4 regions of the Kitasatospora sp. NPDC058218 genome follow, and region 1 is predicted to be linked to each of the others. Evidence: riboswitches for the same ligand, from Rfam matches in the RefSeq annotation. Region 1 holds a riboswitch; each other region holds the start of a gene.
The links. Region 1 has a riboswitch for cyclic di-AMP ahead of ACFVYI_RS01500 (NlpC/P60 family protein). Riboswitches for the same ligand answer to the same signal wherever they lie in the genome.
Positions count from the first base shown of each region.

Region 2: linked by a shared signal. The riboswitch ahead of ACFVYI_RS41595 (transglycosylase family protein) and the one ahead of ACFVYI_RS01500 (NlpC/P60 family protein) in region 1 are both predicted to bind cyclic di-AMP.
Region 3: linked by a shared signal. The riboswitch ahead of ACFVYI_RS11515 (peptidoglycan DD-metalloendopeptidase family protein) and the one ahead of ACFVYI_RS01500 (NlpC/P60 family protein) in region 1 are both predicted to bind cyclic di-AMP.
Region 4: linked by a shared signal. The riboswitch ahead of ACFVYI_RS33700 (family 16 glycosylhydrolase) and the one ahead of ACFVYI_RS01500 (NlpC/P60 family protein) in region 1 are both predicted to bind cyclic di-AMP.

Region 1 is NZ_JBHVWC010000002.1:108,314-111,513, reverse strand. It holds gene ACFVYI_RS01500 (NlpC/P60 family protein) at 1-1,147, opposite strand, end outside; cyclic di-AMP (ydaO/yuaA leader) riboswitch at 1,158-1,313, opposite strand; gene ACFVYI_RS01495 (NlpC/P60 family protein) at 1,636-2,679, opposite strand; gene ACFVYI_RS01490 (NYN domain-containing protein) at 2,893-3,200, opposite strand, start outside.
Region 2 is NZ_JBHVWC010000123.1:7,609-10,808, forward strand. It holds gene eno (phosphopyruvate hydratase) at 1-824, opposite strand, end outside; gene ACFVYI_RS41595 (transglycosylase family protein) at 1,068-1,988, opposite strand; cyclic di-AMP (ydaO/yuaA leader) riboswitch at 1,992-2,165, opposite strand; gene ACFVYI_RS41600 (cytochrome P450) at 2,441-3,200, opposite strand, start outside.
Region 3 is NZ_JBHVWC010000014.1:122,272-125,471, reverse strand. It holds gene ACFVYI_RS11520 (MFS transporter) at 1-1,144, opposite strand, end outside; cyclic di-AMP (ydaO/yuaA leader) riboswitch at 1,455-1,615, shown strand; gene ACFVYI_RS11515 (peptidoglycan DD-metalloendopeptidase family protein) at 1,620-2,654, shown strand; gene ACFVYI_RS11510 (DUF2470 domain-containing protein) at 3,117-3,200, opposite strand, start outside.
Region 4 is NZ_JBHVWC010000065.1:61,217-64,416, forward strand. It holds gene ACFVYI_RS33690 (alpha/beta hydrolase) at 1-1,056, shown strand, start outside; gene ACFVYI_RS33695 (hypothetical protein) at 1,127-1,456, opposite strand; cyclic di-AMP (ydaO/yuaA leader) riboswitch at 1,921-2,085, shown strand; gene ACFVYI_RS33700 (family 16 glycosylhydrolase) at 2,088-3,200, shown strand, end outside.

The sequences.
Region 1 (3,200 bases):
CGTTGATCGGCAGCATGCTGGCGGTCTCGTACCGGACGTTCGCACCGGGCTTCGGCGCGTGGATGACCTGGCCGCCGCCCACGTAGATCGCGACGTGGCTGCGGTCCGAGCGGTAGATGATCAGGTCACCGGGCTGGGCGTTGGCGATGTTGGTGCCGACGTTGGTGCCGATGGTGGCCTGGGCCTGCGAGGTGCGCGGCAGCGACACGTCCGCCTGGGCGTAGGCCCAGCTGGTGAGGCCGGAGCAGTCGAACGAGCCCGGGCCGGAGGCGCCGTAGACGTACGGCGCACCCAGCTTGCTCTCGGCGGCGGCGATCGCGGCGGCGGCGCGCGAGCCGTTGGCGGCGGGCGCGGACGGCGCGGGGGCCGGGGAGGACGCGGCGGGCTTGGCAGCCGTCGACGAGGACGAGCCGGCCAGGTTGTCGCGGCTGTTGTCGCGGGAGGCGCGGTCGGCGTCCGCCTTGGCCTTGGCCTCGGCCTTGGCGGCGTCCGCCTTGGCCTTCGCCTCGGCGGCGGCCTTCTCCTCGGCCGCGCGCAGCGCCTCGCGCTCCTGCTCGGTCAGCGTGTTGAGCAGGTCCTGGGCCTTGGCCAGCTTGCCCTGGACCTCGTCCTTGGAGGCCTTCAGCTGCTGGGTGGTGGCCTCGAGCTCGCCGAGCTTGCCCTGCGCCTCGTTGCGGTCCTGGTCGAGCCTGCGCTGCTGCTCCTGGAGGTCCTTCAGCGCGTTGGACTGGGTGCTGCCGGCCTGGTTGATCGCACCGGCCTGGGTGAGGAAGCTGTCCGGGCTGGACGAGAGCATCAGCTGGACGGTCGGCGATATGCCGCCGTTGCGGTACTGCTCGCCGGCGATCTCGGCGAGGCCGCCCTGGGCCTCGGTCACCGAGGCCTGCTGGCGGGCCACCTTGTCCTGCAGCTCACCGACCTGCTTCTGCAGCTCCTGCTGCTTGGCCTGGGCGCCGTTGAGCTTCTCGGTCGCCTGCTCGGCCTGCTCGTTGAGCTGGTCGACCTGCTCCTTGACCTGGTCCTTGGTCGGCGTCGGGTCGGCGTGGGCGCCGGACTGCGCGGAGAGGGCGACCGCGGCAGCGGCGACACCGGTCATGATCGAGACCCGGGCGCGGCCGGCGGGCTTGGGACGACGATGGGACGCCACGAAGGCGGACTCCTTCTTCCTACGTCCGCCTACCGGGTGAGCTGACGGGTTCGGGCCGGAAGCATTGCCCTACGACGCCTCACCGACCGCTGCTGCGGTCGCCCTGGCGCCGATTCACCCCGGAGGAACATGGTTCCCCGGCTCCGTTCCACAGCGCCCCCGACTACTGGGCTCCCCGTCGGGCAGATGCTCTGCCCCGCTGCTTCGCGAACTCGGCGGTAAACCTCCGCCGCCACCCCTGCTGGGTGATCGACTGTGCGGTGGTTCGAGGCACGACCCTAGTAACAGAACCGTGATCCGTTCAAATCCTTGTCAGAAAAATGCCGAAAGAAGATCCAAGGTCATGCGCGAATATGACCGGGCGTGATCACTTGCCCACACGGAGCTGATCGTTTGTCATCAAGCAGCCGCAGACGCCGACGCCACCCCCGATCAGGAGGTGGCGCGGATCACAGGGCCGGATCCCGGCCCGTGGGCGTGTCGGTCCGTCAGACCCGGCGGATCGCGTTGATCGGCATCGCGTCGGCCTTCATCACCTTGACCACGTCACCGGTGTGCGGCGCGTGGACCACCATCCCGTTGCCGATGTACATCCCGACGTGGCTGCGGTCGGCGCGGTAGATGATGAGGTCGCCCGGCTGGGCCTCGGCGAGCGAGGGCACCTTCGAGCCGTAGTTGGCCTGCGCCTGCGAGGTGCGCGGCAGCGAGACACCGGCCTTCGCGTACGACCAGACCATCAGGCCGGAGCAGTCGAAGCCGCTCGGGCCGACGGCGCCCCACTGGTACGGCGAGCCCTGCTTGCTCATCGCGTTGGCGACGGCCGCCCCGGCCATGCCACTGCCCTGCGGCAGGCTGCCCAGGTCGGTCCGCTCGCTGCCGCGCGAGGCGCGGTCCGCCTGCTGCTGAGCGGCCTTCAGCGCGGCCCGGTCCGCCGCACTGAGGGAGTTCAGCAGGTCCTGGGCCTCCTTGAGCTTCTTGTTGACCTCGGCCTTGGACTGGTTCAGGTCCTTGGTGGTGCTGTCCAGGGAGGCCAGAATCGCGGCCGCCTCGGCCTTCTGCTGGTCCAGCCGGCGCTGCTGGTCCTGCAGGCCCTTGAGCGCCTCGGTCTGGCTGGAGCTGGCCTGCTGGACGCTGGAGGCCTTGTCCAGGTAGCCGGAGGGGTCGGAGGAGAGCATCAGCTGGACGGACGGGTCGATGCCGCCGGTGCGGTACTGCTCGGCCGCCACCTCGGCCAGCCCGCCCTGGAGCTGGGTCATCTGGTCCTGGCCGCGGGCCACCTGGTCCTGGAGCTGGTCCGACTGCTTGCGCAGCTGGTCGGCCCGCTCCTTGGCGCCGTTGAACTTCTCGGTGGCCTGCTCGGCCTCCTCCTGCAACTGGTCGATCTGCGCCTTCACGTCCTCCTTCTTGGGGGAGGGAGTGGGCGCGGCGTGCGCGGCGACCTGGGCGGAGAGGGCGACCGCGGTCGCCGCGGCAGCGGTGAGCACGGAGACCCGCGCGCGGCTCGGCTGCTTGGGACGGCGGTGGGTGGCCAAGAGACCGGCTCCTTCTTCCAACGGGACTCACCCGATTGGGTGAGAATCCGGAAAATAGGTTTGACGCCAGACCCTAGTGAAGATCCACGCTTTCCGCCACTCCCCCGATGGCGTGAACTTCCGCTCCCCGCCATGACTTCACCGGACCCACACATCCCCGCAAACCGGGCGCTGACCAGGCGTCACTTCGACCTGGACAGCACCCGGACGCGGTCAGGGCCGGGCCAACCGGTTCAACAGCAGAACGGAAGCCACGGGGCGCGCGCCCGCCTTCCGCACGCCCTCCGCGACCTCCCGGTCGGCGGAGACCACCACCACCGGACGCCCCTGCGGCTCGGCCCGCACCAGCCGGCGGATCAGCTCGTCCGCCGTCTCCCCGGTCCGACTGAACCGCACCCGGACCCCGCGCGGCGGCGCCATGATCACCGGCACGTCGAGGTCCTGCCCGTCGAACACGCAGGTGACCTCCGCCTGCGTGCGCTGGGCCAGCATCGCCAGCCCGCCCAGCAGCCGGATCCGCT
Region 2 (3,200 bases), on a different contig from region 1:
GCGACCAGCTCGGCGTAGTACTCGATGAGCTCGGCGGCGGAGAGCGCCTTGCCCTCGAACTGGTAGGCGCCGTCCTGGTAGAACTCGGAGGCGGCGACGTCCAGGGCGAGCGCGATGTCCTTGCCGGGCACGTAGCCGGCCTTCTGGATGGCCTCGGTGATGAGGTCCAGGGCCTCGCGGTTGCTGTCCAGGTTCGGCGCGAAGCCGCCCTCGTCGCCGAGGCCGGTGGACAGGCCGCGCTCCTTCAGCACGCCCTTGAGGGTGTGGTAGACCTCGACGCCCCAGCGGACGGCCTCGGAGAAGGACTCCGCGCCGATCGGGGCGATCATGAACTCCTGGATGTCGACGTTGGAGTCCGCGTGCGAGCCACCGTTGAGGATGTTCATCATCGGGACCGGCAGGACGTGCGCGTTCGGGCCGCCCAGGTAGCGGAACAGCGGCAGGTCGCTGGCCTCGGAGGCGGCGTGCGCGACGGCCAGCGAGACGCCGAGGATCGCGTTGGCGCCGAGCGAGGACTTGTCCGGGGTGGCGTCCAGGTCGAGCATGGCCTGGTCGATCAGGCGCTGCTCGGTGGCGTCGTAGCCGACCAGCTCGGGGCCGATCTGCTCGATGACGGCCAGGACGGCCTTCTCCACGCCCTTGCCGAAGTAGCGGTTCTTGTCACCGTCGCGAAGCTCCAGCGCCTCGAAGGCACCGGTGGAGGCACCCGACGGGACAGCGGCACGGCCGGTGCTGCCGTCGTCGAGGCCGACCTCGACCTCGACCGTGGGGTTGCCACGCGAGTCGAGAATCTCACGGGCTACGACGACATCGATGGACGGCACGAGGCATCTCCTAGCGGAAGCAGGTTCGGCTGACGATGGGTGCTGTCGGCCGGATGGTTGCGGAGTCGTTACGACCAGAGCCTAACCGCACGGGCTCTCGGGACCACGTCGACCTCGGTCCCGTCTCAGCGTGTGGCCCGGCTACCCACCGGTAGTTCACCTGGTTGCCCCATGAAAGGGGAACAGATGCGGACGAAGGGGGCCTGATCGGCCCCCTTCGTGGAGCCACCGCACCGGCGGGCGTCAGCCGAGGTCGAGCACCTGGCCCGGGAGGATCAGGTTCGGGTCGGTGCCGACGGTGCCGCGGTTGCCGTCGTACAGCGTCTGCCAGCCGCCCTGGACACCCTGGGCGGTGGCGATGGTCGACAGGGTGTCACCGGACTGGACGGTGTAACCGTGGTCGGCGCGCTGCTGGGCGACGGGGGCGGCTGCGGCGACCGGGGCGCCGTGGGCCGCGGCCGGGCGGCTGTCCTGGCCCGCGTACTGGCCGGCGGCCTGACCCGCGTACTGCTGGTAGACGCCCTGGTGGCTGGTCCAGTACCAGGCGCCGTTGCTCTGGTACCAGAAGACCTTCGCGTCGGCGTCCCAGCCGGGCTTCTGCTGCGCGTCCTGCTGGACGGGCTGCTGGGCGGCGGGCTTCGGGGCCTGCTGCTGGACCGGCTTCTGAGCGGGCTTCGACTGGGCCGGCTTCGGCGCGGCGGGCTTCGACTGCGCGGGCTTCGGCGCGGCGGGCTGCTGGGCCGCGGGCTCGGCGTCCGAGGAGGTGTCGACCGGGGCCGCGGCGCCGCCCTTGGTCAGGCCCGCCTTCTGCGAGCAGACCGGCCAGGCGCCCGGCCCCTGCGAGGCGAGGACCTTCTCGGCGACCGAGATCTGCTGCGCCCTGCTGGCCTGGTGGGCCTGCGGCGCGTACGAGGTGCCGCCGTACGCCTTCCAGGTGCTGGGGGTGAACTGCAAGCCCCCGTAGAAGCCGTTGCCGGTGTTGATGCTCCAGTTGCCGCCGCTCTCGCACTGGGCGACCGCGTCCCAGGTCGAGGCCGGGGCGGCGGAGGCGCCGGTGGCGGTGAGCAGCGGCAGCGCGAGTCCGACGCCGGCCACACCGGCCACGGCGATGGCCTTCTCGGTCTGGGTGCGACGACGATGACGGCCGGTTCCGACGAAGAGCATGACGTTTTCCCTCTCCGCACGCCTGCGAGGTGAGCTGTCGGGTTCGGACCGGGAGGTGGCCCGGCCGCGTGACGCGGAGTCTTTCGGCCCGCGCGGGCGGCTTCACCCCAAGCCGTGGGGGACGGCAACAAACCTGGTTCCCCCGCCCCTGCCCAAGGGTTCTGGTCGGTTTCCCGTGACGCGGCGGGCAGGATTCGGCGTTCCGCGCACGAGGTCCGCAGCTGCGAACTCCAGGGAGGGTAGACAGATCCTCACATCAATAACAAGCTCATATCGCAGGTATCACACATAAATTACGGCGCGTGGCCGATCGCCTACCAACAACAGGGCTATGTCCTGATTGATGGTGATTCAGACCCCCGGTGAGAGCAGAACAGCGACACCCCGTCAGCGTGTCGGAGGCTCGAATGGTCGAGATCGAGACACGGCCGGGGCATCGCCGCACGGATTGCTCAGAGGCCGGTCGAAGGCTCGGTGGACGGTTCCGCGGACGGCTTCTCGGGGGTGAATTCCACCGGGAGGTCACGAAGTCCACGCATGATCAGGCCACCGCGCCAGCGGAGGTTCTCCGGGCTTTCGGCGAGTCGCAGATCGGGCAGCCGGGTGAGCAGGGTGGTGAGCGCCGACCTCCCCTCCAACCGGGCCAGCGGAGCACCGATGCAGTAGTGGATGCCGTGCCCGAAGCCCAGGTGCGGGTTGTCGGTCCGGGCCAGGTCGAGGGTGTTCTCGTCGGCGAACCGCGCCGGGTCCCGGTCCGCCGCCGCGAGCACCACCAGCACCGGGTCGCCGACCGGGATCTCCACCCCGCCGATGGTCAGCGGGCTGGTCGCGAAGCGCCAGGTGGCGAGCTCCACCGGCCCGTCGTAGCGCAGGAGTTCCTCGATCCCGGTCTCCAGCAGGGCGCTCTCGCCACGGGCGATCGAGTCCTGGAGCAGCGCCCGCTGCCCGGGGTTGCGCAGCAGCGCGTAGGTGCCGTTGCCGATCAGGTTGACGGTCGTCTCGAAACCGGCGAAGAGGAGGATGAAGGCCATCGCCGCGGCCTCGTTCTCGGTCAGGTGCTCGCCGTGGTCGCTGGCCCGGATCAGGCCGGAGATCAGGTCGTCGCCGGGATCGGCCCGCTTGCGGTGGATCAGCTCCGCCAGGTAGGCGCGCATCCGCTTGACGGCGCGCCCCACCCCGCCGCGCTGCCCACCGCCGTGGCGGATCATCATG
Region 3 (3,200 bases), on a different contig from region 1:
GCGCGACCAGCAGGACCATCCCGCAGCCCATCACGGTGACGGCCGGCAGGACGTCCGTCCAGTAGGAGGCGTCCGGGCCGATCCGCAGCATCAGCAGCACTCCCGTCGCGCAGACCAGCGGCCCCACGGTGAGCGGGATCCGCGGACCGATCCGCTTGCCGAGCCGGCCGGCCCGGGCGGACAGCGCCAGCATCAGCACGGTGATCGGCACCAGGGCGAGCCCGGAGACCAGCGGCGAGAAGCCGGAGACGATCTGCAACTGCACGACCAGCAGGAAGAACACTCCGCTGAACGCCGCGTAGACGCAGAGGGTGACCAGGTTCACCGCGGTGAACAGGCGGGAGGAGAAGAGGCCGAGCGGCAGCATCGGCTCCTCGACGCGGCGCTCGACCACGACGAACGCCGCGCCCAGCAGCAGACCGGCCGCACCGGCCACCCAGACCTCGGGGGAGAGCCCGGCTCCGGCGGCCGTCAGCGCGTAGGTGACCGAGCCCAGGGCCAGCGCGGCCAGCGCCGCGCCGAGGATGTCGAACCGGCCGGTCGCGCTCTCGTCCCGGCTCTCCGGGACGTGCCGGGAAGCCACCGCGATCACCAGGACGGCGAGCGGGACGTTCAACAGGAAGATCCACCGCCAGCCGGGGCCGTCCACCAGCCAGCCGCCGAGGAACGGGCCGATCGCGGCCGACACCCCGCCGAGGCCGGACCAGAGGCCGACCGCCGCCGAGCGGTCGTCCGGGTGGAACACGGCCTGGAGCATCGCGAGCGAGCCCGGGGTGAGCAGCGCCCCGCCGATGCCCTGCACCGCGCGGGCGGCGACCAGCACCTCGATGGTGGGCGCCGCCGCGCACGCCGCCGAGGCGGCGGCGAACCAGAGCACGCCGATCAGGAAGACGCGGCGCCGGCCGTAGCGGTCGCCGAGCGCGCCGCCGAGCAGGATGAGGCCGGCCAGGGTGAGCAGATAGGCGTTCAGTGTCCATTGCAGGGCGGCGAGCGGGGCGCCGAGATCGGTGCCGATCCGCGGCAGGGCGACGTTGACGACGGTGCCGTCGAGCATCGCCATGCTGGAGCCGAGCACCGTCGCCAGTAGTACCCAGCGGCCCTGCGCGGTGCCCAGGCGCAGGGTGCCGGCCTCGGAGGTGGCCACCGCCCGATCGTGCGCCCCGGGAGCCGACGTGACAAGGCTCACCGGGGGTGTGTCGGCAGATGGCTTTCCGTAGCCGATCGCATGCGGAAGGACACCGAAATCGGCGGAGCGTCGCGGATCAGTGGCGCGCGGTTAATCGATTGTGCACATACCGTGCAGTCGATCATTCGGAGTGTCACGACCTTCCCGGCATTGGTTGTCGATTCAAGAGATCGACATTGCTTCACCCGGACGGATGGGTTTTAGTTCAGCGACCGCCCGGCATTGGCCCGGGTGGCCACCGGGTGGAACGCCTAGTCCTGCCGCTGCCCGGTGGTACGAACCGAACTCTGTACGGCAGGAGCGGGGGACCCAAAGGTAAGTCGCCGGACCGGAATTCGCGGTCCGGCTTGGGGTGAAGCCGCGCTATGCGGCCGGGCAACTCCAGCCCGAACCCGACAGCTCACCTCGCAGGCGTCGGAGAGGACAGTTCCCCATGCCCGCACAGGCCCGTCGTATCGCCCTGCCCCGCGCCGCCCGCATCGGCATCGCCACCGCCGTGACCGGCGCCGCCTTCGCCCTTCCGCTGGTGACCACCATCAGCGCCCAGGCCCACACCGCCCCGGCCGCGAAGCCCGCGCAGACCAGCACCTGGACCGGTGCCACCAGCGTCGACGCCGCTCCGGCCGCCGCCGCTCCGGCCGCCGCCGAGGCCGCCAAGCCCGCCGCCGCTCCGGCCGAGGAGAGCTACAAGGTCGTCGGAGGGGACACCCTGTCGAAGATCGCCGACGCCAAGCAGGTCGAGGGCGGCTGGCAGGCGCTGTACGACCACAACCGCTCGGTCGTCGGTGCCAACCCGAACCTCATCTTCCCGGGTCAGCAGCTCTCGCTCGCCGCCAAGGCCGCCGCCGCTCCGGCCGCCGCCGAGGCCGCCAAGCCGGCCGCCCCCGCGGCCAAGCCGCAGGTCTCGCAGGACTCGGTGAAGCCGGCCGCCAAGCCCGCCACCCCGAAGCCGGTCCAGGCCGCCAAGCCCGCGCAGGCCCCGGCCACCAAGCCGGCCGCCCCCGCCGCCAAGCCGGCCGCGCCGGCCGCCACCCAGGCCCCGGCCGCCGTGGCCGCCACCTCCGGCTACGTCGCCCCCGTCGCCAACCCGAAGCTCGGCACCGCCTACGGCGTGGCCGGCTCGATGTGGTCCTCCGGTCACCACACCGGTGCCGACTTCGTCGCCTCCACCGGCACCCCGCTGCGCGCCATCGCGGCCGGCACCGTGGTCAAGGCCGGCAACGGCGGCGCCTACGGCAACGAGGTCGAGATCAAGCTCGCCGACGGCAAGTACGCCCAGTACGCGCACCTGTCCTCGATCGGTGTGAAGGTCGGTCAGGCCGTCACCGCCGGCCAGCAGATCGGCCTCTCCGGTGCGACCGGCAACGTGACCGGCCCGCACCTGCACTTCGAGATCCGCACCGGCTCGGAGTACGGCTCGGACATCGACCCGATCGCCTACCTGCGGGCGCACGGCGTCTCCATCTGACCTGAGGTCGGACCACCGCTGGGTGCGGGGCGAACGACCTCCCGGGATGGTCATGTCGGGTGACCGCTCGACCGGGTGATCGCCGCACCACCAGTGGATCATGGGCGCGGGACACGCCCAGGCCGGCCCGGCTCACGAATATCCTTCGTGAGCCGGGCCGGCCGCTTTCGTTTTCCGTCCCCGTATTTGCAGTGCAGTTCATCCCCCCTGTTCGAGGCGAATGTGATGGTTGACCCGCTCTCACGTCCGGTTGCTCGCTCCGGTATTTCGGTTTCGGTTGTCCGGACCGTTTCCGAGTGGCTCCGTCCCCGAATTCGGCCGGCCCGTCCGGAGTCGGACGGGCCGTCAATTCCGCTCGGCAATTCCTGCGGCGGGGGCGCGGGGTGCAGGGTGCGGGGTGGCGTTCGGGGGGCGCCTGGTTCGGGCGGGTGTCGAGTTCGGGGGGCGTCGTCCGATGCCCGGTCAGGACCGGTGGGCGGGCAGGTCGCTGTTCGCGGCGGTCAGCAGCTGGTGCACGCGGTGCCCGAACTCGTCCGCGTCGCGCGC
Region 4 (3,200 bases), on a different contig from region 1:
CTGGCGAGGAAGACCTGGCAGGCGGTGCTCGGCCGGATCGGTGCGCTGCTCGCCACCCAGCTCACCGTGCTCGCCGCACTGGGCCTGGTGGCCAACAACTACTTCGCCTTCTACAGCAGCTGGGACGACCTGCTCGGCACCGGCGACAACGGCCCGGTCGTCATCCAGAACAAGGCGGACGCGTCCGGCCGCCTGCAGGTGGAGACCATCGGGCACGCGTCCGTCAAGGGCGGCGGGGCGCTGGGCCGCGACCCGAAGCAGTCCGGTGAGATCCGCGAGGTCCGGATCGACGGCGCCGCCACCCGGCTCTCCACCGAGGGGTACGTCTACCTGCCGCCGCAGTACTTCCAGCCGGAGTACGCGCAGAAGCAGTTCCCGGCGGTGATCGTGAGCACCGGCTTCCCCGGTATCGCGAAGAACCTGGTGACCCGGCTGAACTACCCGGGCGCGGCGCTCAAGCTGCTCCAGGAGGGTCGGATGCAGCCGACCGTGATGGTACTGATGCGCCCCTCGCCCGCGCTCCCGCAGGACACCGAGTGCGAGGACATCCCGGGCGGCGCGCAGTCGGAGACGTACTTCACCAAGGACGTCCCGGCCGCGATCCAGGCGACGTACCGGGTCTCCTCCGACCCGCAGGCCTGGGGCTTCATGGGCAACTCGACCGGCGGCTACTGCGCCCTCAAGCTCGCCATGCGCCACCCGGAGGTCTTCCCGACCGCCGTCTCGCTCTCCGGCTACTACCAGGCCGCCGACGACCCGACGACCGGGGACCTCTTCAAGGGCAGCCAGCAGCGTCGCAACGAGGCCGACCTGATGTGGCGGCTGAAGAACCTGCCGCAGCCCGCGGTGTCCGTGCTGCTGGCCGGCACCAGGGAGGGCGACGGCGACTACCGGCGGGACACCGAGGCGTTCGTGGCCGCCGCGCACGGCCCGATGAAGGTCTCCTACAGCATGATGAAGACCGGTGGCCACAACTTCGAGACCTGGAGCAGGCTGCTGCCGTCCTCGCTGGAGTGGCTCTCCCAGCGCCTCAGGGTGCCGGACCGCGCGGTCTGACCGGGACGGGCGCCGGGCGGCCACGGCACGGCCGGCCCGGCGGCGCTCAGGCCACGGTCCGGGCCACGGTTCAGGCCACCGGCTCCAGCGTCCCGGTGTGCAGCTCGCCGACCCGGCCGCCCTCGCCCTCGTACGTCCAGAACGCGCGCACCGTCAGCTTGCCGAGGTCCATCACATGGCTCACGGTGATGCCGCTCTGCTCGGTCCAGCTGACGAAGTACAGCTCCGGCCCGATCTCGGCGATGTGGAGCGCCACGTCCTCCCACTGGCCCGCCGACTCGCCGAGGCCCTCCCAGCGCAGCCGCTTGCCGTCCGGCGAGTAGGCGTTGCGGAAGGCCGCGCCGTTGTCGACCTGGAAGAGGTAGGTGCGGCCGGCGAAGGCGGGCAGGGGCGCGGTCATGGCGGGACTGGTCCTCGTCTCTCGTCTGTGCGGTAGGGCTGGACCCCCAACCTATCCGACCGGCCGACCTTCGCGGCGGACTTGCGGGCACCCCGCCGCGGGGCAGCACCCCGCGCCGTCCGGCCGCCGGGCGCGGCACCGGCACCGCAGGCGGCGCCGGGCCGCTCGGCGGACCCACCGCCCGGCACCGGCCCGGGCGCCCGGCGCGCGGGGCGCAGGCCCACGCCCGGCCGACCTCCCGGCCCGATCGCCCGCCCGGCCGACCCCACCGGCCACCCCGGCCGACCCCACCGCCAACTGATCAACTCCACCGGCGACTTGATCAACTCCGCCCCGCCCCACTGTGAGCTGCGCGACAACATCCCCCGGTGAGTTGTCGCCTTCCGGGCGGCCTGCCTAGCCTGCACGAGTCCGTCTTCGCGGACCCCGCCGTCGGGACGCCGAGTCCTGTCCACCCGCCGGTCGGCAGTCGAGCACCACAGTGGACGGGAGCGGGGGACCCAGGTCAGTGCCCGACCCGTGCGCTCCCGCGTACCGGCCGAGGCTAGGGGTGAAGCCGCTCCACAGGCGGCCGGGCAACCTCAGCCCGAACCCGACAGCTCACCTCGCAGGCGTCACAGAGGACACCGCCATGCAGAAGCCTGCCCGGCGCGCGACCCCGCGCCACGCCCGTCCCAACCACCGAGGCCGCAAGGCCGCCGTCGCCGCCACCGGCGCGCTCGCCATCAGCGGCGCCGGGCTCCTCGGCGTCCCGGCGCTCACCGGCGCCCAGGCGGCCACCGTGCCGACCGTCACCCAGGACAAGCTCGCCCCGGCCACCATGGTCGCGGGCAAGGCCACCACGGCCGCGCTGACCGTCCACTCCTCGGCCTGCTTCACCGCCAAGACCGTCGGCGTGGGCGTCCGCGACGCCGCCGGGCGCAACCTCGACTTCCCCGGCAACGTCTCCAACGCGCAGATCTGCCCCACCGGCCTGTCGATCACCACCGGTGCCCGCACCCTGCCCGCCGGGACGTACACCCAGTTCGGCTTCTGGCAGGACCTCGGCGGCGCCTGGCACAACCTGCCCTCGCGCCAGCTCGTGGTCTCCGGCGCCACGGCCACCCCCACCCCGACGCCGACCGCGACGGCCACTCCCAAGCCCACCCCGACGCCGTCGCCCACCGCGACCGCCGCCCCGTCGCCCCCGGCCACCGGCGCCCCGGTCGCCGGGAAGTCGCTGACCTGGTCGGACGAGTTCAACAGCCTCGCCCTCGGCTCGCGCTGGACCGCCGACAAGAGCAGCTCGTACCACTACGGCGACCACAACCCCAACGACAACAAGCTCGACTGGCTGAACAAGAACAACGTCGCCGTCTCCGGCGGCGCCGCCACCTTCACCGCCAAGCCGAGCAGCCACACCCTGGAGAACGGCAAGCAGGCCTGGGACACCGGGCTGCTCACCACCGAGTACTCCAGCGAGGGCTTCAAGGTGAAGACCGGTGACTACGTCGAGACCCGGGTCAAGCTCCCGGCCGGCACCGGCGCCTGGCCGGCGCTGTGGACGTGGAACGGCACCAGCGGCAGCCACGGCGAGATCGACACCTTCGAGTACCACTCGGACAACGCCAACCTGCTGGAGCTGACCAACCACGTCAACGCGGACCACAAGTACGTCACCGACGCGAAGGCGATCGCCCACGACCAGTGGGTCACCGTCGGCACCCAGTACGGCGCCGACTCGGTCGACTGGTACATCAACGGC